DNA from 3 places in the Gracilibacillus phocaeensis genome. Region 2 is predicted to be linked to each of the others. Evidence: riboswitches for the same ligand, from Rfam matches in the RefSeq annotation. Region 2 holds a riboswitch; each other region holds the start of a gene.

Region 1 (10,413 bases), on a different contig from region 2:
AATCTATGGCTGCCTCTGCAGCCGTTTGCTTATCATTTTTCACTATCATTCACTCCTAACCAAATAATTCCGGACTAAATAATTGTGGAATGTAAAAGGCAATGTCCGGGAAAAAGGCAATAAACAAAAGGACCACCAATACAATCCCAATATAGGGGAGCACTGCCACAAAGGACCGTTCAGTTGACATATTCCCTATTTTTGCAGCAAGTAACAAACATAACCCATATGGTGGTGTAATCAGCCCTACTGCTAAGGTCATGACTACCATTATCCCTAAATGTACGGGATCTATTCCAAATTCTAAAGCCGTCGGTAAAATAATTGGTACAAATAAAATCATCGCTGGAATCGCGTCCATGAACGTACCAATGAAAAGGAAAAAGGCAATAATAATCAAAATAAACAACCATTTTGCCCCAATATTATTTTCAAAAAAAGTCTGAGCAATAGAACCTAGCTGATAATAACTCATTAATTCACCTAACGCACTGGCAGCAGCTAAAGCAAACAAGGATAAAGAACTCAATGCCAAGGTATCAAATAATATTTTTGGAAAATCCTTTAGCTGTAAGGTTTTATAGTAAAACATGCAAATCAGCGTGGTATAAATACAAGCCACCGCTGCTGCCTCCGTTGCGGTAAAGAGCCCGCTGATAATGCCACCAATAATAATAATTGGTGTAAGCAATGCCGGAAATGCTTCACGAAACAGCTTAAATATCGCGCTTGCTTCTACCCGTTGATCCTTCGGGTACTTTCGTTTAACGGCGACTACATAAATCAAGATCATCATCGCCAAACCGACTAAAAGCCCTGGAACGATTCCACCTAGAAACAAAGCCCCGATCGATACGTTGGATAGTCCTGCAAAGATAATCATCGGGATACTTGGTGGAATGACCACACCAACGGTAGAAGAGGCAGCGGTTACACCAACAGCCGTCTCTTTATCATAGCCTTTACGCAACATGCTTGGTATCAGGATTTTTCCAACTCCGGCTGTATCTGCTTGTGAAGCGCCAGATACACCTGCGAACATCATCGATACAAGCACATTCGCATGCGCTAGCCCGCCACGAATCGAACCAACAATCGCTAAGGCAAATTCGATCATCTTTTCTGATATTTTACCTGAATTCATTAAATTCGCTGCCAAAATAAATAAAGGCACGGCCAATAGCACAAATGAGTCTAACCCATTCACCATTTTCATTGGCACCGTGGCTTCTGGTGTATACGGCATACCAGCTATTCCGATCAAGGCCACAATCCCAATTACAAAAGCTATCGGTACCCCAACGAACATCAATACAAGGAACAAACCAAGCAGTAAAAATCCCATTATTCATGCACCTCCTGCCCTCGTAGGGATTGGATATGACTAGCCATATGCACTAGCGTATAGATCAGCATCGTGCCTGCCATAATGGGAATGGCTATCCATACATAGCCCATCTTCATTTCCGGAATGGAAGACCAGGTATAACTCCAAAATTCTTGTACCACTTGAATCCCCAGTACAAAAATACATAGGTTGAACAAGACTAACACCGTATCGTTAAACAATTGAAGGTATATCTTTTTCTTCCCTTGTAGTTTTTGCACCAAAAAATCGAAGTTAAAATGTTCCCGACGATTCACCATCACTGCCGCACCCATAAACACCGCCCATATAAACGAATAATTCGCTGCTTCTTCGGTCCAAATCACCGATACTCCTAAATATCTGGTGATAATTTGCAGAACAATCACTCCGAAAAAGATAAAGAGAAAGGCTATGCCTATGGAAATCTGTATTTTTTCTAAGGTGCCTACCCACTTTCTCATCCAATTACCTCCTTGTTATTCCTCTAATGAACGGATTTTCTGCAATAATTCTTCTACTTCAATCTCTTTGGCAAATGCCTCAATGATTGGGGTCGCAATCTCGATAAACGGTTCACGATCAATCTCGTTTACTTCAGCCCCTTCCTCTATCGCCTTCTCTTTATATTCTTCATCCTGCTGCAAGGTCACTTCCCGTTCGGTTTCCACAGAGGCCTCGGCCGCTTGCAGAATAATCTCCTGCTGCTTGGACGTATAGTTATCAAACTTCTCTCCATTGATCAGTAAAAATCGTGTCGTAAAATCATGCGCCGTTTCCGTGATATATTTCCCGTTAGGCGTTGTATGGTGAGATTGCTGGACAAAAAATGGATAAGCATTCTCCGATGAATCGACTACATCCTGTTGTAACCCTTGGTATAGTTCGCCCCAAGCAATACCAGATGGTACTACACCAAGCTCCTTCCAGAAATCAGAGATAACCCCTGATGTTTGGGTACGTAATGATAACCCTTTCAAATCTTCTATTGATTCAATCGGTTTTTTGCCATAGTAATGCCGTACACCAGCTGACCAGTAGCCTAAGAGCTTAAACGAATTATTCGATTTATCATTAATGACTTGTGCCATCTCTTTGCCTACTTCACCATCTACAGCTGCTAACCAATGATCATACGTATTGAACAAATATGGTGCAGAAAACAAGTCCACTTCCCGTATTCCTGTTTGCGTCATCAGACCAGGTGAGGCCACGACAACATCTGCTGCCCCTAATTGTAGCTTCTCAATTAACTCTGACTCCTCTGTCCCAATTGTACCAGCATGCACTTCTACTTCCATTTGTCCGCCTGATTTTTCTTCGACTATTTCTTTAAATTTTAACAACCCTGCCTGATAAGGATTATCTGGTGATGTCTGATTATGCGCGGCAATAATTTTTATCTTTCCTTCTTCGTTAACCTCTACTTCATCCGTATTGCATCCCGTAAAAAGTAGGGTAATAATCCCTGCCAATAGGGAAAGGAACACCATTTTATTTTTTGACATGCGGCTACCTCCCTTATGCATGTTGATCCTTATTTGAGGCTTATCGACTTATGAATTCGCTCGTCGAATATAGTTTTCCGCTCGTTTCGTCAGCTCCTGATAGTCGGCTTCTGATTTCAACTGGACAGCATTTACTAAGTTGCTTCCTATCCCCACAGCGGTACTTCCTGCTTGTAAATAGTCATTCATATTGTTGAGTGTGATTCCGCCGGTAACCATTGCCGATACGTGCGGCAGAGGCCCACGGATATTTTTGATATAGGACGGGCCTACAGAATCAGCTGGAAATATCTTCACCATACGTGCCCCATGTTCATAGGCAACAGAAATTTCTGTAGGTGTCAGCACCCCTGGAATATGTTCGATTCCATAACGCTGACATAATCGTAGTGTATCGACATTCCACGTCGGGGAGACAACAAAAGCCGCCCCTGCCATGATGACAGATCTGGCTGTTTCCGGGTCTAGTACGGTTCCTGCCCCAACTTTCATGGCTGGATCTGCTTCTCGTACTGCCTTTTCAATAATTTGGTTTACTTGCGGGGTTTCTGCCGTAATTTCCACATGATGTACGCCACCTTCTGCCAACGCTTCCAAAATAGGTACTATATTTTCTTTCGTTGCCTTTCTAATGACGGCAACCACCTTCTCTTGCTTAATTCCTTCGATAATAGACATAATTTTCTCTCCTCTACTCTAAATTGGTGTGCTGCTGACGTAAGCTTGCCTCATCACGAGCAGCTGGATAGGTTTCTAATAAATAGACGATAATCGCATCTAATAACAGATGAGCGGACTGATCGAATGAACTGCCTAATGGTTGAATAGTTTCAGGTTCTGACGCCAAGCGTTTCTTCGTTGCCGCTGGGATCTGTACCGTTACATCGCTTCGTTGTCCAATCGTTGAATCTGGATTGGTGGTGACCAAGGCTACTTTGGCGTCAATCTCTTTTGCTTTTTGTGCATATTGGAGTAAACTAGCGGTACCACCCGAACCGGAAATAACCAACAACAAGTCTTGGGAACCTAAGCTCGGCGTAATCGTTTCTCCTACAATAAATACCGGATATTCACTATGCATTAAACGCATGCCGAACATTTTTCCCACTAACCCTGATCGACCTGTTCCGGCAATAAAGATTCGTTTGGCAGACTGGATGGCCTCTGCTAATTGGATCATCTCTGTTTCCTTGACATGATCAAGCACCTCTCGCACTTCGTTTACAATGGTAGTTGATATATTTTTCATGGTAACACCCTTTCTCAACAGGATTCTCGTTTATTTAAGGTTGGTGGAAAACGATAAACTTGCAGCTTTTCCTCCTTTTGATCAACCATACATTCAAACAGTATTTCTGCCGCTTTCTTCCCCATGTCAAAGGCAGGCTGAGAAATCGTGGTTAACGGTGGGTTATAGAAATTGGCAAAGGACACGTCGTCAATACTTATCACCGCTACCTCCTCTGGTATCCTTAATCCTTGCTGTTTAATGAACGTTAATACCTCATGTAGCACACGGTCATTAATCGCAAACAAAACATCTGGCGGTTGTTCATTTTGAAACAGTTCAGCTAACTTGTTGGTTAAATCCACCATTTTTCCACTTACCTTGTAAGAAGGTAATAGCTCCAATCCATGTTCCTGTAAGCTCCGCTGGAAAGACTCTACCCTCTCTATTCGAGGAGTAATTGCGGCTGTAAGTGGTGAACTGACAACTGCTGGCCGTTGAAAGCCCTGCTGAACGATTTCAGCGACAGCCAACTGGGCAGCTGTTCGATTGTCCAATAAAATCGATGGAATATCCAGAGATGGAATAATTCGATCCATTAAAACAACGGGATAATCTTCTTCCAGCAGTTTTTGATAAAGCTCCACGTTATCGCCAGTTGGGAAGGCAATCACACCGTCCACTTGCTTTGCCCGCAGCATCTCGATATATTTCTTCTCTTTCTCTGGCTGATCGTCGGCATTACAGACAATCACATGAAAACCTTTCTCCTGACAGAAATCTTCAATCGCCCGAATCACCTGAGTAGAAAATACATGGAGGATATTAGCCACAATCACCCCAATTGTCGTAGAAGATTTTTGTTTCAAACTACGTGCGACCATATTCGGTTTATAGTTTAATTGCTGGATCGCTTTTTCTATTTTTTGTTTAGTATCCGCTCCCATATAATCAAAACGGTGATTAAGATATTGGGAGACAGTACTTTTTGATACCCCGGCTAATTTAGCTACATCTGCAATGGTTATCCTTTTCATACGCATACCCCTCTAACTAGCTTTTAACTACTAAATCGGTTTAGTAAATCGATTTAGTGAAAGTATAAATCATTAGAAAGCGTTTTACAACCCTTTTATATAAATTTATTTTTGCGATAATGAAAAGGAATGTTGCTATATACATGGACAATAACTTTGTGAAAAATTGACTTTTGCGCTATCTTTGGTACAATGACATACAATTACATATGCATGCACTACTAGGGGTGCCTATCAGTATAGGCTGAGAGAAAGGCGCGATCAAGCCTTTTAACTCTATGAACCTGATCTGGTTGATAACCAGCGGAGGGAAGTAGGTTATTTAGCCAGGTTCTTTTTATCATAAGAATCTGGCTTTTTTCCTTCCTTGCGTGCAAAAAAACAAAGGAGGAAAAGAAATGAATCGAACACATTTACTCACGATAATGGCGGTGCTCATTGCAATTGGCACACTGGGGTCGCAATTTCTCTGGTTCCCAACAGGGGTGGCAAAAGCCTATCCAGTACAGCATGCCGTTAATGTCATTGCAGCCGTCATGCTTGGTCCTATACCAGCTGTTGTCATTGCCTTTACGATTGGATTATTACGAAATCTATTAGGTATTGGTACATTATTGGCATTTCCAGGAGGAATGGTTGGCGCCTTATTAGCGGGCTATCTTTATCGATGGGGACATAAGAAGTGGCTTGCTGGAGGGGGTGAAATGTTCGGAACAGGCATTATTGGCTCGCTATTATGCGTCCCTTTTGCCAAGCTTGTGATGGGAACTTCAGTGGGAGTACTGGCCTTTCTGCCCGGCTTTCTTGTCAGCAGTATTACCGGGGCATTGATTGGTCTGTTACTACTGTCACGTGTGAAGCACACCTCACTTGTCAATCAAACACTTCCATCTAAATAAGAAAAACTGACAAATTCCACCTGCTCCCTTATTACTAACCGAAACTAGATACGAACTACTGATAAGATGGATGATGTTAAACATCCATCTTATCAGCACCCCGATTCATTCAAGGTCGAGATCTATCCTAATCCTTTTATACCAAAGATTTTTTTCTTTACTTTTCAAGAAAAAAATTGATGACTGCTAAGATACAAGCAGTCATCAACCTTATGATCACAAGGTAGGAGCATCGTCCAAAACATAGGCCAATACGACATAAACCCAGAAAGACCCTCCTAAAGTAAGAAGGAAAATAATGCGAACGGGTAAAGGAGTGATGCCGAAAAAATCGGCAATCCCTCCACAAACGCCAAGTAGGACACGGTCATTCACCGATTTATTTAATTTCCTGTTCATCACGAAATCCCTCCTGAAGAGTCTTGCCTCCCTATTTATCGATTGTTCATTTCATCTGGGTCCGCCCCAACCCGATCGTCTTTATTCATGTCGGCAATCAATTTCATTTCAGCATTGGTTAACTCAAAATCAAATACATCCGCATTATCATGAATACGCTGTTGTTTCACCGACTTCGGAATCGTAATTACTTCTTGCTGTAAGTCCCAACGTAAAATAATTTGTGCCGTGGATTTCCCATGTCGTTCTGCAATCTCCATCAATGTTTCATCCGTTAATAGTTCCCCTTGTTTTAACGGAGACCACGCCTCTAACTGAATGTTATGCTTCTTACAATAGTCATACAGGCTTTTTTGCTGTAAATGTGGATGATACTCCACTTGATTAACCATTGGTGTAATTTCTGCTTTTTCCAACAGTCTATCAAGATGGTGTTCCTTAAAATTACTTACACCGATCGCTCTTATTTTCCCATCATTATATAGTTCCTCCATCGCCTGCCATGATTCTCTATACTTGTCTTGTTCTGGTACTGGCCAGTGAATAAGGTATAAGTCCAGATAATCTAATCCTAATCGATCTAAACTCGCTTGATAAGCTTGGAATGTTTCCTCATAGCCTTGATCTCCATTCCACAGCTTTGAGGTAATAAACAACTCTTCTCTTGGGATACCCGAATCTTTGATTGCCTTACCTACCCCTTCTTCATTTCTATAAATAGCCGCCGTATCAATACTTTTATAGCCATGCTCCAGCGCCCATTTCACAGAATTGTAAACCTCTTCGCCATCTTGCACTTTAAACACGCCTAAACCAAACCATGGCATGTTCACACCATTATGCAAAGTAGTTGTCGATTGTAAATTCAAAGCCAAAACGCCTTCCTCCTTTTTTATCATCTCTTATGTACCACCTGGGGAAAACACCTCACAGGTGGAATACTACTACCACACCATTCCCTTTTTCCTATTTGATCAAACATTGATGATTAACGATCCGCCTTTGCGCCAATTTGATGAATTTTATAGTGACTGTACAATCTGTGCGATACATCCTTGAGGAATTTGGTTGGCTCCTTGATAGTAAACAAAGCTAACTGGTGCATTGCCCTTGTACAAGCCGTATAAAATAGATGACGTTCTAATTCATCTTGATAATTGTCATTTGAGGCGTCCGCTATAATGACGGCATCAAATTCGATTCCTTTCGCTAAATAGGTTGGAATAATCACAATACCCTTTTCAAAAGTATGTGCCGTTTGTGTCATCAAATGCACATTTATCAAACGATGATAACGTTGGTACAACTTCTCACACTCTGCCATCGTCTTGCCGATAATGGCAATAGTCTCATGACCTTCTGCTTGATATGTTTCGATTTGCTCGATTAACTTCTGATCCAGCATTTTTTGCTGCTCTACTTCGATAAAAATAGGTTTGTCACCATCTCGTTCAAAAGGCTCGATTAAATCCCCGTTCTCTACGAAAGATTTGGTAAACTCAACAATGGGTGCCGTTGAGCGATAGCTACGTGTTAACACAATTCTCTCATGCTTCTCCTGCCATCTCTCCGACAAAAGTGTTTCTTCCCGCAGTGCATGTGCATAAATCGCTTGGTTAATATCACCAAGCAAAGTCATCCGGCTGACCGGAAACATCTTCTTCATTAAAGCAAATTGAAATGGCGTGTAGTCTTGTGCTTCATCAATAAACAAGTGTTGAATCGTTCGCTGCGCGTCAAACCCTAATATACTTTTTTGAAAATAAATAAAAGCAGGGGCGTCCTCCCAAGTGAGATATTTCCTCTGCAAATATTGATCAGTTAAGACACAAATATCCTTCCAATCAGGAGGCAGCACCAAGCCGGCTTCCTCGGCCCACTCTCCATTAGTGAACAATTGGCGGAAAGTTTGCAAGGTATCCACAAAAGCAAGCTGTTTTATTTTCTTACGTAAAGGACGTAACTTGTCAGCTACCACTCGTTTTCTCAACAATGCTTCTTCTCGGTCATAATCATCAAAACTATTTTCCGAGAAACTGTTCTCTTCTTGCAGAGTCTGATGGACATCCATATAATCTTCTTTTTCTAGTAGTTCCGTTTCTTCTAAGACCCAATCTTTCTCCCGTTCTTGCTGTTCAACTTTCTTCAACTGTACAAGAATCCAATGAGCGACCTTTTCCATTCGTTCGGAAATAGATAGTGTGTCTTCCGTCTTATAAAAATATTTGGCAAGCAGCGACTTTGGAATAATGGTCTCACCACGAAAGGAAATATTGCGGAATTTCAAACCATGGTGAGAAAGCCGTTCCAGAAAAATATCGATTAAACGTTTGTAATCCATACTTGCCTTATAATGCATAGCCTCCACACGTGCTTGGTAATAATCCCTGTTTTTCTGTAAATAAAACTCCATTTGTTCAAAAGGGGTTTCTAAGGTAAAGCGATTATCTAACTGACGATGCAGATATTGATAGAACGTCATTTGCTGCATATTGTCCTCACCAAGCTCCGGTAAAACCGTGGCCACATAGCTATTAAATAAAGGATTGGGTGAAAATAAAACAATTTGCTCCGATGTAAGTGTCTCCCGATAACGATATAACAAATAGGCTACTCGTTGCAGGGCAGCGGATGTCTTACCACTCCCAGCCACTCCTTGCACTATCAGCACTCTTGCCTTCTCATTTCGAATAATCTGATTTTGTTCTCGTTGAATAGTGGAGACAATGCTTTTCATTTTGGTGTTGGCTTGGTCCCCAAGAACGGATTGTAATAAGTGATCACCAATTGTTAATCCTGTATCAAACATTCCCTTTAGTTTTCCTTGTTGGATCATATATTGTCGTTTTAGAGTTATTTCCCCGGAAATATTATCATCTATTGTGTCATAATTTGCCGGCCCAGGTGGAAAATCATAGTACATACTCGAAATCGGAGCACGCCAATCATACACTAGGAAATGATTCTCTTCTTTATCAAGCACGGAGGCCAAACCAATATAGATTGGTTCTCCCTCTTCTTGACCAGATTCTTTAAAATCAATACGGCCAAAGTATGGTTTGTTTTTCAATCGTTCTAATATATCCAGGCGTTCACTAACCTGTCCATGGCTGCGCTCTCGCTCTGACAAAAATTCAGCCTGTTGTTTGATACTCGCTTCTGTTTCGATTTTATCATCCATTTCTTCGATATTCACCGTGACATCTTCCCAGAAATCGCGTCTAATATCAATGACATCTTCTTTAAGGTCTTTTTTTCTTTCTTCTAATTCCGTTATCTTTCTTGAAATTTCACGAACTACTTCACTTACTCGCTGTTCTTCCTGCTGCCGATCCTGTTGATTGCTTTCCTCTGCCATTGATTCCACCTCCATGGCTCTTTACAGATGTTGTGATCTTATATTTCCTAACAAGCATCAAGCTTACTCCTTATTTTCTCTTGTTTGCCCACTAGATTAGCACAAAATGACTTCTTTTTCATTTATTAAACCCTAACGAATTTATTGGACAAGCAAGGCTCCCGCTTTTCAAAAGGGGAGCCTGCTATCGTATATTTTTTACATTAGGAGGGGCATCTGGTTTCCCCGTACATATATCCTCTGTCACGTGTACTTTCTTCATTTTACCATGATCATCAATAAACTTAAATATACCATTATTGAAATCGGTGCCGACTTCCTTATAAAAAATTCCTTCATAAAGGTTATGTTTAGAACGGGTGAAGCTCAAAAGGTATCTCCCTGTCTCTTCCTCTTCTCGTAAGAAACCTCGCACCCCTTTTTCATATGGTATGTTATCCACTCCCTTTAAAGACCTTTCTAAGGAGACAATATGCAGATCGATAAACGTCAATTCTTTCAACAATACATTTACAAAAGACCCCTTAGTAATCTCTTCCCAACGCCTTTGCGGGCTTTGTCCTAATATAATCTGGGTAATGTTATACTGATGGGCTACTTCTTTGATTACTTTTACTG
Region 2 (10,413 bases):
GTGGGGATCCAATGTTATGGCTAAATCTGTTCTGGTTGTGGGGGCACCCAGAAGTATATATTGTGGTACTTCCAGCCTTTGGTATGTTCTCTGAGGTGATTGCAACGTTTGCCCGCAAAAATCTCTATGGTTACAAGTCAATGGTGTTTGCGGTAGCAGGTATCGCCTTTTTGAGTATGCTTGTATGGGTACACCATTTCTATACAATGGGTAACAGTGCAGCCGTTAACTCTATTTTCTCGTTAACAACGATGATGATTGCGATACCGACTGGGGTCAAGATATTCAACTGGTTGTTTACCTTGAGGAAAGGCCGGATTGAATTCTCCTCGGCCATGATGTGGGCATTAGCGTTTATCCCTTGTTTTACGATTGGTGGGGTTACAGGTGTCATGCTAGCAATGGCTGCTGCCGACTATCAATATCATAATACCATGTTCTTAGTGGCACACTTCCACTATGTATTGATTCCAGGTGTGGTGTTTGCTGTTTTTGCAGCTATATACTATTGGTGGCCAAAAATGTTTGGTTTCAAATTAAACGAAAAAATCGGAAAATGGCATTTCTGGTTGTTTGTAATCGGCTTTAACATGACGTTTATGCCTATGTTCTTTGTTGGGTTAGACGGTATGTCACGTCGGATGTACACATACTCAGAGAGTACCGGTTGGGCACCATATTTAGGCTTTTCGGCAATCGGCGCATTTATCATGGCAGCAGGTTTTGCGGCCTTATGTTATAACATTTATTGGAGTTTTCGTTATGCGTCCAGAGATATTGGAGGAGACCCATGGAATGGACGTACCCTTGAATGGTCAACGGCATCTCCAGCTCCCGAGTATAACTTTGCAGTGGAGCCACAAGTAGAGAGCCTAGATGATTTTTGGTATAAGAAAAAACAAGGAAGAACCGATTTGAAGAAATCAGATATCCAATCGATTCATATGCCAAGCAATTCTTGGACGCCGATCGTCTTATCAATTGCTTTCGGTGTGGTAGGTTTCTTCTTGGTATTTGAATGGTTTACCTTGGCGATTATTTCCTCGATAGGTATTGTTATTGGTTTAATCGCAAATAGCTTTGATTATGATGAGGGTTATCATATTGAAGCAGAGGAAGTAGAAGAAGAGGAACGAAAATGGAGAGGTGATTTAAAATGACATCACAGACAACCCCATTAGAATATCGGTCACATCAAAATCAAATGAATATAGCCGGATTTTGGATTTTCCTTGGCGCAGAAATTGTGCTGTTTTCCACCTTGTTCGCTTCCTATTTTATCTTGGAACACAACACAGCAGGTGGGCCAGCGGGTCAAGACATCTTTGTTTTGAAAGATGTCATGATCGAGACCTTCCTGCTGTTAACAAGTAGTTTTACTTGTGGGTTGGCAATCCATTCGATGCGACACCAGGATAAAAAAGGCTTAATGGCATGGATGATAGTAACACTTATCCTAGGTGCCGGATTCTTATATATGGAGATTAATGAGTTTATTCATTTTGTCCATGAGGGTGCGACGATCCAAACGAGCGGCTTCACTTCTGCTTTGTTTACGTTGCTAGGCACACACGGGGCACACGTAACGTTTGGTATCTTTTGGGTTATTATGCTGCTTATTCAGCTAGCACGTCGAGGTATTACGGAAAAAACATCTAGCAAACTATTTATCGTTAGTTTGTATTGGCACTTCTTAGATGTTGTGTGGATCTTTATTTTTACCTTCGTCTATTTGAAAGGAATGGTGATGTAAATGAGTGCACAGTCTTATCGTTTTCCGTGGAATCACTTAATCGGTTTTGTATTGTCAGTTTTATTCACACTCCTTGCTGTGTTCGTTGCTTTTAATACCGACTTTTCATCAACAGTTGTTTTATGGATTATTGGTATATTTGCTGTATTCCAAGCGATCATTCAGTTGTTTATGTTTATGCATGTCACTGAGGGTCAAGAAGGGTTGCTGAATATCATTAACATGTTCAATAGTGCCGTACTTGCCTTAATTATCGTATTTGGTACCATCTGGGTATTGACTTCCGGTCATGCAGGGGGCCATTAAGTATCATTAGAATACAGCTGCCTTTTCGAGGCGTTTAAAAGAGGGAAGAACCATGAGATGTGGTTTTTCTCTCTTTTTTGTAAGTTTAGAAAATATAAAATCTTTGACATAATAGGATTTGAAACGATTTTGATCATGAACTTATCGAAGTACCGATAAGACGGATTATGTTAAGTAACAGGCTATTCCAAGTGATCATGTTGAACGTTTTTAATGTGCTAGGAAGCGCTCCGGAAATAAGTTCCGCTTCGATGCATAGGACATGCAAGTGCAGGCATGGCGATTGTCGTCGTGATCTTAGCCTGCGAACCTTCATGGCTTGATTCAGCCTCCTGTTTAGAGAATGATTCACAATCATACGTTATGGTTCTATGTAAAGAACGAAACTACCTGGTAACGTGTGTTCATCATGATGTCGAAAAAGCCGTTGACCGTTCTTTTTGGCTGCAACACTGTCTAGGTACCTAGAACGTTTCCTCCTTGCAGTGATAAACATTGTTGTACTTTTACCTAGCGGAGGGAATATGCGGAGACTGGAAAATGGTTTACAGGCTAAAAACGCAACGTCCTGGGACTGCGATTACTCGCCCCACCGAAGCCCATTTGTTGCAACGCCTGCACTTGCACGTCCTGTGCATCGCAGGACGAGCTGAAGATCCACTAAAAAGTGCTTTTCTTTTTAGTTAGCTGAAGCCATCCCCATGGAAAGCGCAGCATATTCCCGTAGCGCTTGCTTCACACAAATAAAACAATCAAACTCACTGCTAATGAAAGGGCTCTACTTAACATAATCCGTCTTATTGGCAGTTCAGTGACTTATTCGTAAAGGATTGGTCAGTTTTAAGCCTAGTTTTGCTTTGCAGGTATGATAATGAATCTAACAGACAAAAATAACTCCATCATAAAATGCTGTATGTGACAATTCAGCAACCAACTGGGAGGAACCGATAAAGCATAAACCGAATGTTACTTCTAGAATCAGAGTGCAAGTGTGTAAGTAAAAGAAAACGGGTAAAGAACTATGGTGATAAGGTTGTTAAAAAAAGAGACTTACATTAATATAAGAAGAGGATGTGCAGGCATGAAGAGTGCAGCGGTTATTTTGAATCCTAATGCAGGAAATGGAAAGCTCAAAAAAGAAACAGATACGATCCAAGCCAGATTAGCTGAGGTGTTTGAAGAGGTTCATCTCTATATAACTGAACAAGAAGGTGATGGCAAAAAATATGTAGAGTTGCTGGCAAATAACACCGATGTCATCATTGGCGCAGGTGGTGATGGAACTATTTTTGAATTGGTAAACGCCATCGCTCCATTAGGGCAACGACCGATATTTGCCATTTTACCTGGGGGAACCTGTAACGATTTTTCCAGGGCAATAGGAATGAGTCAAGACCCGCTGTTAGCATTGGAACAGATTATACAAAAACATATAAAAATAGTTGATATTGGCTATTTTAAAGAATACTACTTTCTCAATTTCTTAGGCATTGGCTTGATTGCCAAGGTGGCAGAGGAAATGGAAGATAGCAATAAAAAACTCCTTGGTAAAATGTCTTACTATCTAAATACGTCCAAGATAGTCTTTCAAAATCAGCCCTTCCATTTGCATGTAAAAAGCGAAGAACAAACATATAATGGAGAAGCGGTGATGTTAGTCATTGGCAATGGTCCCTTTCTTGGCGGTATGAAATCATTTTTCCCTCATGCCGATATGGAAGATGGCAAGCTTGATGTGTTAATTATGAAAGAAACGAAATTTCAACAATTCTGGACATGGCTGGAAGCGCAAACGCAACAAGATTATCCGCAAGACAGGGATGATCAACTAATATACTTTCGCACGAGCCAGCTTCAAATAGAGACAAGGCCTGTACAGCATATCGACAGTGATGGTGAAATATTAACAGAGACACCAACAGAGGTATCTGTCCTCCCACAACACTTACAAGTACTGTCGGGAGATGAATGAAATAGGAAGGAGAAGAAACATGAATATTAGAAAATATCAGGCAACCGATGCGAAACAATTATCTGATATATGGTATCAAACATCTGTTATTGCCCATCATTTTATCGATAGTCGCTACTGGGAATCGCAAAAACAAGCGATACAAGATCATTACTTATCGGAAGCAGAAACATATGTGCTTGAGGATAACCATCAAGTGATTGGTTTTCTTTCGATCAAGGAGGATTACTTAGCAGCATTGTTTATCGATGCCGCCTATCAAGGTAAGGGCTATGGTAAGCGACTCCTCCAATTTATTAAAGAAAAAAAAGATCACTTAGAACTTAAAGTATATCAAAAAAATCAACCAACGATTTCCTTTTATCTCAACAATGGCTTTGAATTAAAAAAGGAGACCATCGACGATAATACAATGGAAAAGGAGTTTGTGATGGAATGGAGAGCCTCCTAACAGCGAGAACAGCAAGGAAGGGAGGCTTCCAGACCAACCTCCATTCCTCCCTGCCTGTATATAGCTATCAACCGCTAAAAATTTGAAGATAGCCAAATGAATAAGAAGTATAGTAAGCAAGGGTTAAAAAGAAAAACATGACCGCTAAGAATAGCCAATCTTTCATGTTAACCCTCATTTCATGGTAATAGGTGCGATGCCTGCTGCCGGTGAAGCCTTTCGATTCCATAGCAAGAGCTACACGCTCTGCCTTGCGGATAGAATTGGCAAGTAAAGGGATAGCATATTGTCTACCTTGTTGCAATTTATTTCGAAGTCCTTTTGCTCGGTGCACGCCACGAATACGATGGGCTTGACGCAATAGATCCAATTCATGCTTGAAGGTAGGTAGAAAGCGATAACCTGCCAAGATACCGTAAGTAAGCTTTGGCGATAATCTAACCTGCTGCATTAAGCTCAGCATAAATTTAGTTGGGTCTGTTGTTAAGGCGAACAGTAAAGACAAAGAGATAAAACATAAAGAACGCAATGCCAAACTAACCCCAACTTGAAGGCTGCCTGAGGTAACCTCAAACCAAAGAAATTGGAAGATAACAGGTCCTGTTGCGTACGCTTTATCGGTATAAAGCATCGACATCCAGGCAACACTTATAGCAAAGAAGGAAAGTGGCAAGAAAAATATAAGCCATTTTTTAACGGATATGTTAGCGAAAAACAACGTTAACAACAGAACAAAGACAAAGAAAATCAACGGTGTAATGATATCAAAGGCAAAGCTTAGCAACACCCCAGGAAGAAGTATTGCTAATGCCTTGATACTGGGGTTAATCGTCTGTATCATAAAGACCCTGCCTTCTGCTTCTCTCGCCTCTTAAAATAAGGTGGACGAAGTCTTGCTTCCTGTAAAAGCAGAGGATGTTTCCATAATTCATCCGGAGTATGATCAAAGGCGATTTCCCCTTGATGTAACACCAAAGCTCGTTCACAATGACTAGCCACTACATCCATATCATGTGTAACAAAAACAATGGCCGTCCCCTGCTGGCGTAATTCTTCTATTAAGTGAAGCAGTTCTTTTGTCGTTTGGGCATCCTGACCAAATGTAGGTTCATCGAACAGCAATAGATCAGGGGTTTCATCTAACATGGCAGCAACACTTAGCCGTCTTTTTTGGCCACCGCTTAGCATAAATGGGTTTGTCCATCGATGCTTTTGCAAATGTAACGTTTGTAAGAGTTTCTCCGTACGTTGATCAATCCTATCTGGAGGTTGCCCATTAAGCCTCATACCAAAACTAATTTCATCATAAACAGTTGAGCAAATAAATTGATGTTCTGGTTGCTGAAAGACAAAGCCTGTTCTTTGTCTTAATGCTTGTTCCTGCCAATTCATTATGTCTATACCATGAAAAGAAATCTGACCATAGCGGGAAGTTTTTAGCCGGGATAGCAGCTGCAACAAGGTGGATTTTCCCGCTCCATTTTCGCCTAAAATAGCTAAAAATTCACCCTTGCAAATGGAAAACGATATGTTATTTAAAACCAACCGCCCTTTCTGGTGAAAAGACAATGCATCGACGCGTACAATTTCTTTCCCGTTGGAAGCAGCCCGTGTAGCCCTAACAGTTGACTGCTCAAATGCTGCAGGCGTGATAATGTGATAAGAGGCTAGTTCTTTGCTGTGTGATGTAAAAACCGTGTGTGGCTGATCATCCATTACTAGTTGATTGTCCTGGTTTAACACGAGCATCCGATCGGCAATGCCTATCCAGTCTTCTGCCTGATGCTCAATAATAAGTATTCCCAGCTGCCGTTTTTGCTGAATGGTTGTTATAGTGTTGACTAATTCTAATCTGGACATTGGATCAAGATTGGCAGCTGGTTCATCAAGAATCAAATATGCTGGTTCAAGCAGCAGAGTAGAGGCGAGGGCAATTTTTTGTTTTTGCCCGCCAGATAGATGATGAATTTTATGATGGATAAACGGACGCATGTCAACTAACTCGAGTACTTCGATCATACGAGAGCGCATTTGCTCTTTAGGTACAGATAAGTTCTCCAGCACAAAGGCCAATTCATCTTCGACATGAATCATACAAAATTGACTTTCAGGGTCCTGAAAAACAATACCCACTTGTTGATTTAACTGTCCCTTCGGATAATCTTGAATAGCCTTTCCCCGAAAAAAAATGTCTCCAGCTATAGAACCCTCGACTGCTTCAGGATATAGCCCGTTAAGGCAGAGGGCGAGCGTGCTTTTACCCGAACCACTTGATCCCATTAATAGAGTTATTTCATCGCTGTATAAGGAAAGAGACATCTGCTTAATGGTCGGTTTCTTCTCCTGTTGGTAAGTAAATGAAAAATCTTGTAATTGAAACAATGGACTACGAGGCGCGGTCGTCTTCACGTTGTTGTTGATGCTCCTTTCCTAATGGATATCCCGTTAATACACCAGTAGCCGCTAATTGATCGGCTATAAATTTACCTATTATACCTGCAAAGATGGCACCACTGACTAATCGAGTGATTATCATAAGGATGAGAAGCCATGAAGCATAAGCATCATATCCCGATACAAAGTAGTTATATGGAAAGCTGACCAAGGCTGCACCCATTCCAGAAAGGATAAGAATTCTTAAGCGATAGTCCTTCCAGCCCGTCGCTGCAAAGGCGAGCTCCGCCCCTGCTCCTTGAACAATCCCGCTTAGAATCAATGATGGACCAGCTGTTGAACCAATTAATACCTCGGTTAATGCCGCAATGATTTCCGATGTCAGTGCAACACCCGGTTTGCGGATGATGTAGGCAGCAATAACAGATACCATAAACCAAACCCCGAAAATAATTTCATAACTAAGGGGACCTAAGCCAAACGGTGTTAATATCCCAAATAAAACATTGCCTACTCCAAAAAAGGCTAAATAAATCAATCCAAAAACAACCCCGAGCATAGACATTAAGACAATGTCTTTTAATTTCCACTGCTTCATTTATTGTCCCCCTTTAGATGGACTATTTGCTGAAATGGTAAATGACATGGTGACATGTGACACTTTCTGTTGCACTTGCTCAAAGCAATGCTCCAATACACGAAAGATATCATGGACATCGCCATCTAACCTTGTTGCATAATGGCTATGGCTGACGTCAACCCCTGCCGTTTTGGACCAATCGATTTGTTGGTAGATTTGCTCCATATAATCTTCTCTACCTAACGGATATAATGAAAATCTACAGCCCGCTGATTGGTTTAGTGAGTCAGCTGCTTGGTTCATGACTTGACTGGATTCATCCATATATACATCTCCAGTTGAATCACCAGGACATCCGATGGAAAAGGTTCCACTCATAGCCACATGTACACCTGTTTTAGCAGCATGAAAAAAAAGGGCTTTCGTCACATCGAAAAGGTGCACACGTTTCCCACGAATACAGGTAGAGACATCATCTGTGTGCATCCATACTTTGGAGCTGTCTACTTCCCGTAAACTCGATAAGATAATATCAACAAAACGATCACTCATCGGGAATAACGTAAATTGACACCCTGCAATCCGACTTGTTCCACAATGACTTGTCATAAAAAATACCTCCAGTCTATTTTTGATCACAAAAAAACTGCACTCCGAAGGGAATGCAGTTTGTACGTATGTAAAGAAGCTAGGTAAACAAATCGTCCATACGACCAACTACACTTCCCCACGCTAGTATTATCTAGTTCGGGTAATAAGGGTCAGGTCACAGACCTTCTCAGCCATTTCACAAAGCTCCCCTAGTGTACTACGGTTTATGCAATTTTTTACGGTTGGAACCGCAGCTAAACTTTTTTCGATAAACGTTTAGCCTGTGATAGTTTCTATCTTACAAAAACTTTTGCTATCTGTAAAGCCCTGTTTGTTCTCTCCCTATAATCTATTCCACAGGTATGGTATGATATGAATAGGAATACACGGCATGAAATAAGCAAAATAAGCGCTTAATAATAGACAAATATGAAAGAAACGAGGGGATTGCATATGACGAAGGTAGCTTGGGTCACAGATAGTTCATGTGGACTGGATGCCACTTTTGCAGAGGAAAATAATATTTTTATTATACCTTTAAATGTCGTTATCGATGGTAAGGCATATAAAGAAGAGGTGGATTTATCCAAAGAGGAAATATACGAACTGTTGCTTCAACATGGTGAGGGAGCAAAGACAAGTCAGCCGGTGTTTGGCGATTTTACTGATTTATATGAGCGATTAGAGAAGGAATATGACGTAGTGATTGCTATCCATGCCTCTAGTAAACTAACGGGAACCTATCAAAGCTCTGCAGCTGCGGCTAACATGAGTTCTTTGCCAGTCACGGTCATTGATTCTCAGATTGGTGATTTTGCCTTGGGCCAAATGATTCGTCACGGTGTATCGATGGCAAAACAAGGGGCAGATGTTGCAGAAATTGTCGAATATTTAAAAGGATGTCCGAATCGAGCCCAAATGTATTTAATGCCACAAAGTTTTGAACAATTACGTAGAAGCGGAAGGGTTAGCGCGGCCCAAACGTTATTTGCCTCCCTGTTGAATATTCATTTAATTCTTGGTTTTGACGAGGGGAAAGTAGTCGTAAAGGATAAAGTGCGAAGTAAAAAGAAGGCAAAACGTCACATGTTCCAGCTATTAGCAGAGGCAATGCAGGAGCACCAATTAAAAGAAATTTGTATCTTACATGCTGGTGTGAAGGAAAAAGCGCACCAGTGGAAAGATGAAATAGGCAGTCTTTATCAAGGGTTAAAAATACAAGTGCAAACCCTGGTGCCCGTTGCTGGTGTTCACACTGGTCACGGTACCTTGTGTTTGGCATGGTTGCGAAATTAAAGGATAGATGGGAAGTGAGAGTATGGAACAAGGTTTTGATACAAAGTCGGTACATGTAACGATGGAACGAGAAGGGATACCAACAAAGGTTACCCCTATCCATCAGACATCTGCTTTTACATTTAAAGACTTGGAGGATATGGAATCTTATTACAGCGGAGAACGTGACTATTTATATACCAGGGTTGGTAATCCCAATACAGATGAGTTAGGTACTGCTGTGGCGCAATTAGAAGGGGCACCTGCAGGTATCGCTACCTCATCTGGCTTATCTGCTATTTTGGTTGGTATACTAGCTGTTGCTAAAGCAGGTGATCATATTATCGCAGCAGAAGATTTGTACGGGGGTACTTATGAATTATTGGAAAAGGAGTTAACGGGCTTTGGCATTGAAGTAAGTTTTGTAGATTTTGGAGAGGATTTAACCTCCTCATTGCAGGATAATACCGTTTTATTGTATACAGAATCATTGACCAATCCCTTGTTACGTGTCGAGGATTTGCCGAAAGCTAACGAGTTTGCCAAAAAGCATGATTTAAAATGGATGGTAGACAATACTTTTGCCACACCATATTTGATTCAGCCTTTTGTAGAAGGCGCGGATTTAGTCGTACATAGTGCAACTAAATATATAGGTGGACACAGTGATATTACGGCAGGGGTGCTCGTAGGTCATGCGGATCTAATCGCAATTGCGCGAGAAAAGATGGTTAACTTAGGAAGCAATCTCAGTCCGTTTGAGGCATGGCTAACGGTTCGTGGCCTCAAGACATTAAGTGTAAGAATGGAGCGGCATGTCAAGAATGCGTCCGCCTTGGCCGAGGCATTAAGAGGGCATCCAGCGGTGCAAAAGGTATACTATCCAGCCTTTCTGTCAGAACAAGGTAATGGTGCGCTTGTGACGATTGAGCTAAGTGATGCAGCAAATATAGAAACTTTTTTTCAATCGTTGGGATGGGTGAAGATTGTTGCCACCCTAGCTGGGGTAGAAACAAGTGTGTCGTATCCAACCAAAACCTCTCATCGAAATATGCCACCCACCACTCAACAGGCTTTGGGGATAAGTGAAG
Region 3 (10,413 bases), on a different contig from region 2:
GCACGGTAGCTCCAGAAATCATGGGTTTCCTCAGCCCAGCTACGTTCAGATTCCGTCAATCCTTCCATTGTTAATCCGGGTGGCCCCTGTGCGAACGTAGTGTGAATGCCGATAACCTGCTCTGAGAACCTACCGCCGAGGAGTGTGGTGATATTTCCGCCCCAGTCACCGCCATGGGCTACAAATCTGTGGTAGCCAAGTCTATCCATCAATTCTACCCATGCCGCAGCGATTTTTTCGGTTCCCCATCCTATTGTGATAGGCTTATCACTGTATCCAAAACCTGGAAGAGAAGGGGCTACGACGTGGAACGCTGGTGCATCTGCACTTGTTGGATCTGCCAATTCGTCTATTACATGGATGAACTCAGCAATGCTACCTGGCCAACCATGCGTCAAAATAAGTGGAGTGGCATCTTTCCGAGTGGATCGGCGGTGTAGGAAATGAATCCCCAAATTGTCAATGACCGTGCGGAACTGACCGATTTGGTTAAGACGTGTTTCGAACGATCTCCAGTTGTATTCCTCGCGCCAGTAATTTACAAGTTCGGTGAGATCAGCAAGTGGAACACCCTGTTTCCATCTTTGAAGACCAGGTTCCCCGCTATAAACCGTTTCTGCTTCTGGCAGTCGTACTGCATCTAGTCGTCTTTGTAAATCATCTAGCTCCGTGTCAGCTGCATAAGATTCGAATGCTTGTACTGTATTGGAGACATTTTTAGCATGAAAATCAGAAAAATAATGTGTCATTTTGATACTACCTCCATGGATTATAATTAAATCCTCTTCAATTCGTATTTATTTGAATATTATTACTTTTCAATTAGAATCTTTTCTTATAACTTTTTACTAACACTATATTTATCGCTTCAAAAGAACTGCAATAAATCTAATCTTTACCATAATTAAAGCCTAGTTTATAAGCTTTATTAAACCATTCATCCACATATCCAGGCTTAACATTGATGGTATTGTAAAAAAGTTCAAATTTGGAATTAGGTATTCCACAATAATCAGCTAAACCAATGTTAAAGTAATGCGTCATCATCTTATCATACTTTCTTTTTTCAAACCTTGTAATTGGAGCTCCGGCCAGACTAAGCCACAAAACATGCTGATGTTTAAGTTTGTTCGAACCATATGCAAAGCCATAGTTCCAGACCCGATCTATATAACCTTTCAACATTGCTGGCATGCTCCACCACCAAAGTGGAAAAATAAAAGCCAATGCATCATGATTCTTCATTTGTGCAATTTGTTTTTCTGTTTCCGCAGAATATTGTTGATGTTCAACTTTCCAATTCGGTTCATCTGCTTCATATAATACAGGATTAAAGCCACTACGATAAAGATCTAGTGTGGTTACCTCATGTCCTGCCTCTTTAAGACCTTTTATAAAATGATTTGAAACCTGAAATGTCAATGAATTAGTTCTTGGATGCGTAATTACCGCTAATACTTTCATTTCCTATCCTCCATCATAAAATTTGATAACTGGAATACTTTAAGTGTATAATAAAAATCATGTTCAGTAAAATTGATATTTTAGATATAAACATTCATTATAATTGATAATAGGAGGTAGAGAATGGAACTTCGACACCTTAATACGTTTAAAACGATCGTCGATTCCGGAGGATTTAAAAAAGCTGCAGACGAATTGGGATATGCTCAATCCTCCATTACTGCTCATATAAAGGAACTTGAAAAAGAATTAGGATATCCACTCTTTGATCGTTTAGGTAAACGTATTACATTGACACAAACCGGAAGAAAATTTCTCCCGTATGCCCTGGAAATAATCAGTCTTTACTCTAAATCAAAAGAGGTTGTTGCGGAATCAGATGAACCCTCAGGAGAATTGGTCATAGGTGCAAGCGAATCGATAATGATATACTGGCTACCTACTGTAATTATGAATTTTATGAAAATTTATCCAAAAATTAATCTCATACTTAAATCTCTTAATTATGACCATTTATCTGATCAGCTAAGAAAAGGTGAGATAGATATTGCTATGTTAGTTGAATCATCTAATTGGAAATCAGATGAACTAACTATTCAAAAGATAAAAGATGAAAAGCTCTCTCTCTTTATGCCTTTCAATAAGACAACAAGTCATACTCCCGAAACGATGCTTGTTACAGAACGCTCTTGCAGTTGGCGTCCAATCATTGAAGATTATTTAAAAATAAGAGATAAAACTTCTATGACAAAAATAGAATTACCTAGTATAGAAGCAATTAAGAAATGTGTATTATGTGGTTTAGGTATATCGTTCCTTCCATATTTTACAATAAAAAGCGAAATAGAAAACAATGAATTAAAAGAAATTAGAACGGATATTCAAGAAAACAATGTCTCCATTTATACTGCTTTTCATAAAGATAAATATATATCAACTAATTTAGATGTATTCTTAAGTGAAATAAAACTGCACCAATGATTAAAATGGATTTTCCTTTATTATCTTCTTTGTCCTGACTGATTGCTAAACGTTCAAATAGCGCTTCATAGGCTGTGATAGAAGTTAACGGTAAGGAAGCGGCTTCTGCAAAATCCAAAGCATTTGGCTTTTTACCTGCAATTCTTTCATCTACGATATGAAACTGGCTATTTCCTCCTGGTCTGGTCATATCCCCTGCATAATAAACTTTATCACCTGGTTGAAATAGTGTACAATCCTCTCCAGCTTCTTCTATTCTTCTACTACACCGGAAACATCCCATCCTAAGATTCTTGGTTGTTCTTCGACTTTGTCTTTTGGTAAGCGGACTTTATAATCAACCGGATTCACAGCGATAGCTTTTACCTGAACAAGTATATCTCTTCCTGTTGGTTTAGGTTTTTCCACTTCTAAATCTAAAAGACTTTCTTCATGATCAATGGGTAAATAACGGTAAAGACCAATTGCTTTCATTGTTTGATTCATTCTATTTCCTCCTACTGTATCTTTCTAGATCGATTCTAACATTATGAAATTGCTTTTCAATCGTGTAATATATGTGACATAGTAACCGTTTTGTAACCAGCAGAGAGGGGATGTTGAAATGGAACGAAAAATTCATGATTGTATGGATGGCTGCCCGGTAGAAAGTACATTACAGATTATATCTGGGAAATGGAAATGTGTGTTTTTATATCGTTTAATCAAGCATAAGGTCTGCCGTTTTAGTGAATTACAGCGCTATATGCCAGGCCGTTCACGAAGAATGCTGGCTCTTCAGCTGAATGAACTGGAAGCAGACAATGTTATTTCCTAGAAAGTCTATCCAGTGATTCCGCCAAAAACAGAGTACAGTTTAATGGAATTAGGAAAAACATTAATACCTTTGATAACAGAAATGAATAAGTGGGGAGAAACGTATAATCAGATTCATCAATAAATTCATGAAAATAAATAATCAAGGAGATGTATAAAATGGATGAAAAAATAACTGCAGAAATAAAACACTCTTTAAAAGCAGAAGACATTCTAGCTCAAATTAATAGTAAAACGAAACTGGGAGACTTACGAAAAATCGCGAAGGAGATAAAAAAAGATCACGAACTAGCTCTGGACCTATGGTCGACCCAAGAGTTTATACCCAGACTATTAGCAATCTTAGTTATGGATAAAAAGCTTCTTTCAAAAGATGTACTTAATAAGCTTGATGAGGATATGCAGATTCACACTTTTGATGAGCGAAATAACTTAATGGACTGGTTAATGGCTAATCAGCTTACCAAGGACAAACAGAGAATTGCATTGGTCCAGTCATGGGAAAATAGCCCCCGTGCTCTCCAAAGGCGAACTTTTTGGTATTATCAAGCGCGCTTGAGATGGACCGGACAAGCACCGCCTGATAATACTGCAGACTTGCTATCTGCATTAGAAGCTAATATTATGCAAGAAGAACCGGAAGTTCAATGGGCTATGAATTTCACAGCAGGCTGGATAGGCATTTATGATGAAAAGAATCGTTCACGCTGTATTAAACTTGGTAAGAAAACGGGCCTTTACAAGGATGAAATAGTAGCAAAAGGATGTACCCCTAGCTATTTGCCGGAGTTTATTACGATTGAAGTGAACAAACGGAATAATAAATAACTGCCTCCGAAAAATTTATTTGGGTTGGACTGGAAAATAAAGAAAACAACTCTTTATAGAAGCTGGTTAATGAAATATGCAAGAAAGGTGTGAGGGATTATTCCACTATCACTTATTGATCCGCAGGGTACTTACCTTTAATAAGTACTACCTTCCAGCTGCCGTAGTACGGAAATAGTATTTAAAAGAATAGATACACATTATTTGACGCGTATATTATTTTCAATTATTTCTACCTCAAGCTTAGGGCAATTTATAACAGATAATAACTCATCTAAATTTGTTATTTCAAAAGGACAAACGCTACCTTTCATTTCTTTTTGCAGGCCAAATTTTCCCATATCCGCTGTCATCATGGCTGTTGGGCTGTTGTTTGGTAATCAGAAAGTAGATAAAGACTGGATTTTTGATTATCAGTCTTCCCTTCCACTTCAACAGTAAGAAAAGCATGTTCATTCTTATTCGGGTTAAATGGGATTAAAAAGAATAGACCACCTATGCTTCATGAATAATCACATCATCATACATCACAAAAATACGAGGTGAATATTGAATGCGATATGTTTCTTCTAACAGCAGTGGATTGGTAATCAAAAATCATGATTTACATCCGCCTGAAAAGGACGAAGTGCAAATAGAAGTTAGCTATGCCAGCTTGAATTATGCAGATATTCTAGGTATTGAAGGAAGATATCATGCCAAAACAGCAAACTTCACCCCTGGTTTTGATTGTGTTGGCTATATTAAACGTGTTAGTGAAAATATAAAAGATTTTCACATAGGGGAAAAAGTAGCGGCGATAAAACAAGGCGGTACGTTCGCGGAGCAGGTAAATATCAATAAAAATCAAGTCTTTAAACTAAAAAATAATTTATGTTCAAGAGCTGTAGCTGCCAATATAAGTAATGGCGTTACCGCATATGATTTAGTTTTTCACGTTACTCATATTAAGCCGAATGATCAGGTTTTTATTTATGGTGCCAGTGGAGGTGTAGGCTCCCTACTTGTTCAATTTTGTAAATATCAAGGGGCTCATGTAACCGCCTTGACAAAATCAAATAAAAAACAATATGTAGAGTCACTAGGGGCAGATCATTTGATATTAAGAGACAGACCAGCAAATGATACAGATAAGTTATATGATAGGATTTTTAATCCGATCGGCGGTGAATCTATAGAACAGGATTTATTGCGACTATCCATGTATGGGCATCTGATCACATATGGTCATAGCAGTTTTCAGGCAGGTTACCTGAATACCGAAATCATTCATTCTAAAAATTTAAGTATACTCGGTTACAGCTCGGGCAGTATCATGAATGATTATCCAATAAAATTAAGAAAAACGGTTCACGATGTCATGAACCTGGTTTATAAAGATAAAATCAGCACACCTATCGATAGCATATACAGCATGGACGAAATGGAATACGCCTTTGAGAAAATGAAAAATAACAGACATATCGGTAAAATTCTTATAAAGATGGATACTTGAATGTGATTTATGGACCATTCTGTTTTCGTAAAAGCTTTATTCACTAAAAGTATCAACTGAAGTGTGCCAGACAATGGTTAAAGCACTGCTTTAAGAGAAACAATATACTTTGTAGAATCAGTTGCATAGGTTAGAATGGACAGTAATGGCAATAAATATTTAAAATAAAGAAAAGAAAATGCAGCATATGTTTCATTGAATAGAAAGTAAAGAAGTATTTTATGAGCCAAATTCTGGAGGGATCCTATGTCTTATTTGATTAGCGTCAACCAGTTAAAAAATCGTTTACAAAACCCAGAGTATCATACAGTGATTGTTGATGTCCGATTTCAGCTTGATGATCCGGAAGCGGGAAGGAATTTATACGCAAAAGATCATTTACCTGGTGCGGTCTACATGGATCTGGACAAGGAGCTGTCCGGTAAAAAAGAAAAACACGGGGGAAACCATCCTCTGCCTGATACGAAGAGGTTGGCAGCAAAACTTGGCCAGATTGGGATAGATAATCAGACAACGGTTATTATCTACGATCAATCCAATGATATGTTTGCCGCCAGAATGTGGTGGCTATTATATTATCTCGGTCACGAAAACGTTTATGTGCTAGACGGAGGATATGAACAATGGGTCATCGATGGAAATAAGGTGACAGATGAAGCTCCCCAGCCAGAAACAAAAACGTACCACCCTGCCATCCGTACAGGTGAGAAGGCAGACATAGATGAGGTGAAAGAAAAACTAGAAGATCAGTCTGCTCATTTAATCGATTCACGCTCTAAAAACCGTTATTTAGGCAAAGTGGAACCCATGTACCGAAAAGCGGGGCATATTCCCGGCGCGAAGAATTATTTTTGGAAAGAGGTATTGGCAGATAACGGAGCTTGGAAAAACCCGGAGGAGCTTAAAAGTCATTTCGGTCATTTGAAGCAGGATGAAGAGATTATTGTTTCCTGTGGCTCAGGCGTATCTGCCTGTCCGAACATACTAGCACTCAAACTTGCAGGCTTTGAAAATGTAAAACTGTATCCAGGAAGCTTTAGTGACTGGATTTCCTACGATGAAAATAAAGTAGAGACAAAAGAAGAGTAGTTTGGAAAAATGTTATGTCTGAGTAATTGATGGGCAGATTTATATGGAATGGTATGATCACGAATGGAGGATATCACTCCCAGCAGTCGCTTTCCTAGCAAGCGATCGATCTTCTTATATTACCGGCCATCATCTTGATGTAACAGGTGGAAGCCAATTATAAGTCCTTATTTTTGGTTATAGGATGATTGTTAAACGAAGGACCCATATACAGAAAATTAATTTTCATTCTGTTTTTGGATCCTTCTTTTTTTTAATTCTAGCACCAAAAACCTTTTATTATTTCCGCCAAGGGTTTCGGGCTATCTACATTTGCTTCATGTCCTGCTTTTTCAATTATTCCAAAGTTTGCTCCCTTTATTCGATGACTCAATCGTTCAGCTGCTTTTCGATTTGCCTGATCTTTTTCTCCGCAAAAAGCTTGATACAGATTGTGATAATCCATCTTGTCTGTTTCGACCAAGGTGTATAAATCAGGTAAAGCTACTCTCTCTGTCATTTCTATGTAGTCTAACGTTATTTTCCAGCTACTAGAATGTTGACCAAGTCCATGAGCAAACAAATAGGTCATGACAATAACACCTCACATTATCCCATATAGTTGGATCTAACTTCTTCCTATTCAGAGTATTTACCATGTTTTACCGAAGAAAGCAAGTTGGTGACCCTAGTAACCACTAGAGCGCAAGATTTTTGGATTCAACTATCAAACACGAATGAATGTTTACCATTCTAACAATGAAAGCATTTCGAAAACTTACTTTTCTGAAAGCCAGCTTTCCCTGTTATAAGACATTTCCCAAAACAGAAGTTCATACTCTTTTGCAATAATAAATTGTTCCTTTACTTTCTCTTTTTCGTGATCATTCATTGTTTCAACCAATCTGTTTAGTAAATCAATCATTTCATTCGTTGCATCTTGAAACCAATCACTTGCATACATATTAATCCAGTTACGATAAATTTCCGGTTCTGGTGTTGCCGATTCATTTGCTTTTCCGATATCTGCATATAACCAGTAGCATGGTAAAATCGCAGCAACAGAATGTGCAAGATTCCCAGACATGGTGGCCCGATATAAATGAGAGGTATACGCATAGGCAGTTGGAGCAGGTTTAAAGTTGTCGATATCTTCCTGTGTAATATGTAAAATCTCAGCATGTTGCTTATGCACAGTTAGCTCGGCTTCTGCTGTAAATCGGGCTTTATCAGCTAGAAGAGCGGTTAATTTAAAATCATCTGCTTGTGAGGCAGCAATAGCATGAATTTTACCGTAGTGTTTTAAATAATAAATGTCTTGCAAAATATAGAATTTGAATGTTTCTAGCGGTAAATCTCCCTTCACAATCCCTTGTACAAATGGATGTTTTAAACTTTTTTTCCAGCTCTCCTTCGTTGCAGCACGTAATTCATCTGTAAATGTCATAAAAAATCCTCCTCATCATCTTTTTTCTAAAGACTAGTAGAAGGAAGTATTGGCATAGGAAAAGATATACACGCACATAAATGCAGTGTATACTTTAACTGCTGAATCTACTTCCCTCCGCTGGCCTTAACCAGATCAGGTTCTAAGGGTGCTAAATATACATTTATCTCAGCCATTACGGCGCCCCTAGTAGAAAATTTGAATTTATTCTGTTGTCTTCATGCTAGCAGAACAAATCGAGAAGTCAAGCCTTGAGGATTTGGTGAATAGCAATTGTACACAGAATAGCCCTCATGGTTTTTGGTCTCATGATTGGAATCATGTTCCAATGAGAATTGGGAACAAAAGCAGCGACTAAAGGTGATAGGCTCCCTTTATAGTAGACAGAGAAATAATAAAAATTCTCTCCTACTAGGAAGGGAGTATTTTTAATGTCTAAAAGAATAACCAAACATACGCTAGAAGAACGTATGGAGATTGTACAAAAGGTGACGGAAGAAAAGAAACCGATTAGTGCTATCGCAAGAAAATACGAAATGTATGAAAATACGGTGAAAGAATGGGTTCGTAAATATAAAAGTAATGGGATAGATGGATTGAAGGAGTCAAGGAATTGGAAACAGTACCCAGAGGAATTAAAAAGACAGGCTGTAGCGTTCTATCTTGAACAAGAAAATAGCCTCAAGGTAACATGTGAACAATTTAATATTTCGTCCACTTCCGTTTTACGTCGTTGGATAAAGCTTTATACTAGTGGTAAAGCAATAAAATCCACTAGTAAAGGAAGCGTTAAAATGAGCGAAGGACGTAAAACCACATTCAAAGAACGGATAGAGATTGTCCAATATGCGATTGCCAATGATTCCAATTATCATCAAGCAGCGGAGAAGTATAAAGTTTCCTATCAACAGGTTTATAGCTGGGTTCGTAAATATGAGAAAGACGGAGAGCAGGCTCTTCAGGACCGCCGCGGGAAGACATTAGAAACTAAGCCAAATCTAACGGAAGAAGAAAAATTAAAGCTTCGGATTAAGGAATTAGAACACCGTAATCAATATTTGGAGGCAGAAGCTGGTCTCTTAAAAAAGTTAGAGGAAATCGAAAGGAGAGGATCGAACGATTAAGGAAACAAGTCCCGGCATTTGAAGCCATTCATGCCTATCATGAAGAAACAGGCATGCCGATTCAATTACTATGCGATATTTTAAAGGTGTCCCGTTCTGGATATTATAAGTGGCTGCATCACATACCAGGCGAGCAAGAAGACGAAAATGCATGGCTAATCAAGAAAATCCAAATGATTTTTAAACAGTACGGAGGAATCTATGGCTATCGGCGAATCAGAATGGTGATTGATCGCAAATACGGAAAACGATATAATCTGAAGCGCATTCGTCGTTTGATGATTTTATTAGGCTTAAAATCATTTATCCGTCGTTCGAATGGATATTCCACCAAAACAAGCTACGTCAACATGGAGGAGAATATTTTGAACCGGGAATTTACGGCAGACAAGCCAAATCAGAAATGGGTAACGGATATCACACATTTAAAATACAGCCTGAGTCATAAAGCTTATTTAAGCGTCATTAAAGACCTTTATGATGGTTCGATTGTTGCCTATAAGGTTGGTTATTATAACGATAATGAGCTGGTTATGGAAACCATTAAAGCAGCACTGGAAGCAAATCCAGGTGCCACGCCTTTACTGCATAGTGATCGGGGTTCGCAATATACATCGAGGGAATATCGTTTGGTGACAACAAAAGCCGAGATTACACGCAGCATGTCCCGTGTTGGGAAATGTATTGATAATGCGCCTGTAGAAAGCTTTTTTGGCCATTTTAAAAGTGAATCTTATGATTTAAAACGATATAAGAGCTTTGAAGAATTAGTAGAGGATATTGATCGATATATCCAATTTTATAATGAAGAACGTTACCAGGAGAAATTAAACAGCCTGACACCGTTGGAATATCGGGACCAGGCTGTTGCATAGAGTTTTTGTTTTTTTACTGTCTACTTGACGGGGCACAGTTCAAACAGAAAAGGTGCTTTCCCTTATTTTTTATTAATCTGGAATACGTTGAAGTTTGCGTATTCTGCTATTAAGGGGGCCATTTGCCTAAATCCGATTCTACCATCCCGTAGAATCGAACCATGTGTTTCACCATCATCATAAAACTGAAAGATCAACAACTGATTGATGTAAAATTGGATATTTTCTTGATATTTCACCAATTCTATATGATAAGGACCATTGGCGTCGACAACACTTGGCAATGGATCTGCCCCTTGTGACACCAAGTGGAAG

The links. A riboswitch is a leader RNA that binds a small molecule or an ion and turns the genes downstream of it on or off. The one in region 2 is predicted to bind thiamine pyrophosphate.
Region 1: another riboswitch for thiamine pyrophosphate. It lies ahead of thiW (energy coupling factor transporter S component ThiW); the one in region 2 lies ahead of E0E32_RS09085 (YkoF family thiamine/hydroxymethylpyrimidine-binding protein).
Region 3: another riboswitch for thiamine pyrophosphate. It lies ahead of tenA (thiaminase II); the one in region 2 lies ahead of E0E32_RS09085 (YkoF family thiamine/hydroxymethylpyrimidine-binding protein).

What each region holds. Positions count from the first base shown of each region.
Region 1 is NZ_LR131143.1:532,267-542,679, forward strand. Features, by position in the region: gene rpiA (ribose-5-phosphate isomerase RpiA) at 1-49, opposite strand, end outside; gene E0E32_RS06995 (TRAP transporter large permease) at 56-1,345, opposite strand; gene E0E32_RS07000 (TRAP transporter small permease) at 1,345-1,830, opposite strand; gene E0E32_RS07005 (TRAP transporter substrate-binding protein) at 1,846-2,874, opposite strand; gene E0E32_RS07010 (bifunctional 4-hydroxy-2-oxoglutarate aldolase/2-dehydro-3-deoxy-phosphogluconate aldolase) at 2,923-3,552, opposite strand; gene hxlB (6-phospho-3-hexuloisomerase) at 3,566-4,123, opposite strand; gene E0E32_RS07020 (LacI family DNA-binding transcriptional regulator) at 4,138-5,139, opposite strand; TPP riboswitch at 5,353-5,468, shown strand; gene thiW (energy coupling factor transporter S component ThiW) at 5,538-6,038, shown strand; gene E0E32_RS07030 (PspC domain-containing protein) at 6,255-6,437, opposite strand; gene E0E32_RS07035 (aldo/keto reductase) at 6,473-7,312, opposite strand; gene helD (RNA polymerase recycling motor HelD) at 7,426-9,795, opposite strand; gene E0E32_RS07045 (adenine nucleotide alpha hydrolase family protein) at 9,980-10,413, opposite strand, start outside.
Region 2 is NZ_LR131144.1:278,093-288,505, forward strand. Features, by position in the region: gene qoxB (cytochrome aa3 quinol oxidase subunit I) at 1-1,160, shown strand, start outside; gene qoxC (cytochrome aa3 quinol oxidase subunit III) at 1,157-1,753, shown strand; gene qoxD (cytochrome aa3 quinol oxidase subunit IV) at 1,754-2,059, shown strand; gene E0E32_RS09060 (diacylglycerol/lipid kinase family protein) at 3,141-4,031, shown strand; gene E0E32_RS09065 (N-acetyltransferase) at 4,051-4,482, shown strand; gene E0E32_RS09070 (energy-coupling factor transporter transmembrane component T family protein) at 4,550-5,323, opposite strand; gene E0E32_RS09075 (ABC transporter ATP-binding protein) at 5,320-6,891, opposite strand; gene E0E32_RS09080 (ECF transporter S component) at 6,869-7,474, opposite strand; gene E0E32_RS09085 (YkoF family thiamine/hydroxymethylpyrimidine-binding protein) at 7,475-8,065, opposite strand; TPP riboswitch at 8,164-8,268, opposite strand; gene E0E32_RS09090 (DegV family protein) at 8,501-9,343, shown strand; gene E0E32_RS09095 (trans-sulfuration enzyme family protein) at 9,366-10,413, shown strand, end outside.
Region 3 is NZ_LR131141.1:320,862-331,274, reverse strand. Features, by position in the region: gene E0E32_RS02025 (epoxide hydrolase family protein) at 1-749, opposite strand, end outside; gene E0E32_RS02020 (NAD(P)H oxidoreductase) at 889-1,464, opposite strand; gene E0E32_RS02015 (LysR family transcriptional regulator) at 1,588-2,445, shown strand; partial or broken gene E0E32_RS02010 (alcohol dehydrogenase catalytic domain-containing protein) at 2,435-2,919, opposite strand; partial or broken gene E0E32_RS02005 (winged helix-turn-helix transcriptional regulator) at 3,050-3,385, shown strand; gene E0E32_RS02000 (DNA alkylation repair protein) at 3,421-4,089, shown strand; gene E0E32_RS21980 (hypothetical protein) at 4,290-4,445, opposite strand; gene E0E32_RS01995 (quinone oxidoreductase family protein) at 4,643-5,584, shown strand; gene E0E32_RS01990 (sulfurtransferase) at 5,831-6,673, shown strand; gene E0E32_RS01985 (hypothetical protein) at 6,933-7,244, opposite strand; gene tenA (thiaminase II) at 7,431-8,099, opposite strand; TPP riboswitch at 8,195-8,297, opposite strand; one part of gene E0E32_RS01975 (IS3 family transposase) at 8,531-9,176, shown strand; one part of gene E0E32_RS01975 (IS3 family transposase) at 9,176-10,098, shown strand; gene E0E32_RS01970 (DUF1961 family protein) at 10,161-10,413, opposite strand, start outside.